Regions from separate parts of the Fictibacillus sp. S7 genome, predicted to be linked through region 1. Evidence: riboswitches for the same ligand, from Rfam matches in the RefSeq annotation. Region 1 holds a riboswitch; the other holds the start of a gene.
The links. Region 1 has a riboswitch for FMN ahead of ribE (riboflavin synthase). Riboswitches for the same ligand answer to the same signal wherever they lie in the genome.

Region 2: another riboswitch for FMN. It lies ahead of DMO16_RS22585 (ECF transporter S component); the one in region 1 lies ahead of ribE (riboflavin synthase).

Annotation. Positions count from the first base shown of each region.
Region 1 covers NZ_QJKL01000001.1:2,293,158-2,295,362, forward strand. Annotated here, with positions in the region: gene DMO16_RS11725 (bifunctional 3,4-dihydroxy-2-butanone-4-phosphate synthase/GTP cyclohydrolase II) at 1-142, opposite strand, end outside; gene ribE (riboflavin synthase) at 161-808, opposite strand; FMN riboswitch at 987-1,132, opposite strand; gene nfsA (oxygen-insensitive NADPH nitroreductase) at 1,221-1,967, opposite strand.
Region 2 covers NZ_QJKL01000001.1:4,451,788-4,453,992, forward strand. Annotated here, with positions in the region: gene DMO16_RS22580 (YuzB family protein) at 35-271, shown strand; gene DMO16_RS22585 (ECF transporter S component) at 318-896, opposite strand; FMN riboswitch at 1,112-1,301, opposite strand; gene DMO16_RS22590 (hypothetical protein) at 1,524-1,757, shown strand; gene mqnE (aminofutalosine synthase MqnE) at 1,790-2,205, opposite strand, start outside.

The DNA.
Region 1 (2,205 bases):
CCATAAAGTTAACCGTTGAAGGTGTTACTTTTTCAGCAATGGCGACAAAGTCTCCTTCATTTTCTCTGTCTTCATCATCCACCACAATGACAGGTTTGCCGTTAATCAAATCCTCAATCGCTTCTTCTATACTGTGAAACATCAATCATCCCTCCTCGCTTTAAAACCCATGCTCTGCTAAGTATTCCAGTGTTATGGCTGATTTTTGTTTTTCTTCTTTTTTGCCTGTGATAAATTTTTCAACATACTTTCCAAGCATGTCGCATTCCACATTGACCGAATCCCCCTTGGCTTTATCACCTAATACAGTATGGGAAACGGTATGAGGGATCAATGAGACCGTAAACGTATCATCCGTCAAACCAAAAATGGTCAGACTTGTTCCATCCACCGCCACTGATCCTTTCAGCAACAGGTAGTTCAACAGTCTTTTTGGCACTTTTATATCATAATAGATAGCATTCTTCTCGGGACGTTTTTGAACAATTTCGCCGGTACCATCGATATGGCCGCTGACAAAATGTCCTCCAAACCGCCCTCCGGATGACATGGCCCGTTCCAGATTTACTTTGGAGCCAAAGGATAGAAGTTTCAGCCCTGTGCTGCGATAGGTTTCGGGCATAATATCAACGGTAAAACTTTTCTCGGAAAAGGTGGTCACCGTTAAACAAACGCCATTGACGGAGATGCTGTCCCCAAGCTGGACATCTTTAAGAATTTTTGAAGCGGAAATGGTTAATACAATGGTTTCGTTGCCTTTTTTAATTCCTTCGATTGTACCTAATTCTTCAACAATTCCAGTAAACATCGATTCACCTCCTGCTGTGCTGTTCTTTTATTCAAGGAATGAAAAAACCCCCGAAAGTCATTAAGCTCCCAGGGGTTTCTATCTATTGCATTCTGAAAATACTCATCATATCAATAAACAGTATGTCGAAATAAGCCTTTGGTGTACTTCTAAAAAAGCAATCCAAAAAAGCATTTCGTCATTCCTTCTCCCATCCAGACTATACTGTCGGCTCTGGAATCTCACCAGATCCACCGTCCGCTAAAAAAGCGTCCGGGTCACGGACTAAGAGGATTACACCTCATCACCGCCGGTTGGGAATTTCACCCGACCCCGAAGGAAATATAATATTTAATTACTTGCATAATGTAAGTATACCTTTCTTTTTCGCTCGTTACAAATATCAAATCTCAAACTCGCCAATTCACTGCGTTTATTGCTTATCCAAGCCCTTGGATTCAATAAATTCCTTCATGTACGTTCGTTTGGGCTGGCTCATCACTCTGGCCATTTGTGTAGCCCAGCCTTCATCTCGAGCTCCACCCGTGCGGTCTCTGTAATACTCGGCGGACTGAAGTTCAAATTCTTTAAGGACCGGAAGAGCTTTTTCATCTTCAACATACTGGTTTTTGTGGAAAACTGCGGCCTGAGGCAACCGTGGCTTCAATCCTGGAGAAGCATCGGGATGGCCGACAGCCATACCGAACAAGGGTACCACATGATCAGGGCAGCGGAGAAGCTCTGAAACCTCCGGCAGATTATTGCGGATGCCGCCGATATAAACGATGCCCAATCCAAGTGATTCTGCTGCCACTGCCACATTCTGGGCCGCAAGCGCAACATCGATCATTCCAACCATAAAACCTTCTTTTGATTTAATCGTATCATCGACATTTTGTCCGGCAATTTGTGCCATCAATTGATGGCGGTGATAATCCAGGCAAAAAACAAAGAAATAGCCATTTTGGGATACATAGGTTTGATTGCCCGCCAGCTCAGCCAGCTTGTCCTTGATGCTCTGCTCTTCAATGCCAATAATCGAATAAACCTGCTGATAGCTTGAAGTAGATGCGGCCTGAGCGCATTGAATCAGTGTTTCCACGGTCTCCTGCTCAATCGGTTCGTCCTTAAACCGGCGGATCGACCGGTGAGAAAGAATATTCTTTATCGTTTCGTTCATTCTGCTCAAACCCTTTCCTTTTGGATACATCATTTATGTTACCTAATCTAGCATAAGATTAATCAAAACGAAAAGCAGAGCGGCTTAAGCGACCTCTGGCGGCATCATTCGTAAGATACATAAAAGAAATGCCCAGCATGCCTTTTGATTATAGGTTTAATATTGCAGAAGGTGCTGGATAAATTTTTTGACGGCATATGTTCTGTATTTTTGCTTTTTCTTAATAATCCCAGGTGCT
Region 2 (2,205 bases), 2.2 Mb from region 1:
GATATACGATAGAAAAGTAAGGCGAGGTGATAAGATGAGACCGATTATTGAATTTTGTGTCAGCAACCTGGCCAACGGTTCGCAGCGTGCACTTGAAAAACTGGAACAGGATTATGATCTCGATGTGATTGAATACGGCTGTCTCGGATATTGTGGTCAGTGTGCCCGTTCTCTATTCGCATTGGTCAATGGTGATATTGTGCGCGGGGAGACGCCGGACGAGCTGGTAGAAAATGTTTATAAATTTCTTGAAGAAAATCCAATGTTTTAATCATAATAAAAAGCTGGCTCATTCATCGAGCCAGCTTTGTTTTTATTTATGATGAATGTTGATATTGTTTGTTCAGCCAAGGCTGGAGCCTTGAATACAAGATGACAAATAGGATTGTGATGATCATGCCTTTAATCACATTAAACGGCGCAATACCTACCAGTATAAGGTTCAACATCGCTTCACCGGACATTTGCGGGGAGTTCAGGAACCAGGTGTAGGCAGGAAGAATCAGTACATAATTCAATAATGCCATCATTAAAGTCATCATGACTGTACCGACAATTAAACCGGCAGACAGACTTTTCGTTGAACGGTGCTTTCTGTAGAAGTAGGACACAGGAACAATGAAGATGGTTCCGGCGATAAAATTCGCCATTTCACCAACAGGCACTCCGGTCATGTTGCCGACGATCCCATAATGAAGAACGTTTTTAATTCCCTCAACTGCCAGGCCGGCAAGAGGGCCGAATACGATTGCTGCAAGCAATGCAGGAACTTCACTGAAGTCAATCTGCAAAAAGGCAGGCAATCCCGGAAATGGAAAATCTAATAATTGTAGTACGTACGCAATGCTGCTTAGCATGGAAACAGCCACCATCTTATACACTTTTCCCTTGTGCATGTTGAAATCTCTCCTTTGTTGCGCCATCTTTGATTTCAAATGCAGTGCACGCTTCTACAATAGAAAACCCTTAGCGGATAGAACGCTAAGGGAGAGTAGTCAGGCATCGTCAAATAAACATTTCAAGGTGATGTGTATCTCCTTAAAACGTACTGAGCGAGGGCTCAGTCATTTTGCAATAGCTCACTTTATTGCAAATCAACCGAACCGTGCACCGTCATCTTCTCCCATCCAGACTGTACTGTCGGCTCTGGAATTACACCAGATCAGCAAATAAGAAAAGCAAAGATGTCTAGCTTCAACGCTTAGACAGGCGTTTCAGCTTTTCTTACAGCTCACGGGCTGATGAAGAGGGAATCTTCAAATACCGCCGGTCGGGAATTTCACCCTGCCCCGAAGATGGATCGCTATTTTTTTATACTGAGATTATTATACTGCAGAAAAAAGATTTTGGAAACCATTTTGACTTACAAAAGTTTAGTGTTGATTTTTCAATCAGCAGGTTACTTTTAAGTGAGACTGGGGTAAAAGAAATCACACAGCTTTGTTGGCATGTAGTATACAATAGAAGAACACTTGAAAATAAAAGGAGGGAAACCTGGCTTCATTCAGAAAAAGCCAGTAGTTATGCTAAACTTTGAACATTCTTGGCCCTACGAAAAAATGATGGATGATATTTATATAAATGAATGCCCCTACTGCCATACTTCCAATGTGCTGACCACATTTTCGGAAGACAAGCTGAATAATGCAAAGGAAGGGATCAAGCAGCTGCTTGTTATGCCCTGCTGTCACAGCAAGCTGACGATACTTAACGCTGATGAAGATTATTTTTGGACAGAGGAGAAGTTAAGATCATAAAAAAAACTGCCGGATGACCGGCAGTTTGCTTCTTAATATTCTTTGATGACATTGTAGAATGTGTCGCGTTCGACTGGTTTTTTGTTGGCTGTTTTAATGAGGTGAACTAACTCTTTTCGAGTAATTCCCTGGGAAGTCAACGCCCCAACAGAGTGAGAAATTCGTTCCTCAATAAGCGTTCCGTGAATGTCATCCGCACCAAAGGACAGTGCCATTTGTGTTAACTGTACGCCAATATTGATCCAGTATGCTTTAATGTGATCAAAGTTATCCAGCATCAAACGGCTGATGGCTATCGTACGCATATCATCATAAGCAGATGTACGGCGTGTCAGTCCCATAGTCGCTGTTCTCGGCTGCATGGCAAGCGGGATAAACACCATAAATCCATTCGTTTTATCTTGAAGCTGGCGTACACGGTCCATATGGATCAAACGCTCTTCTTTGG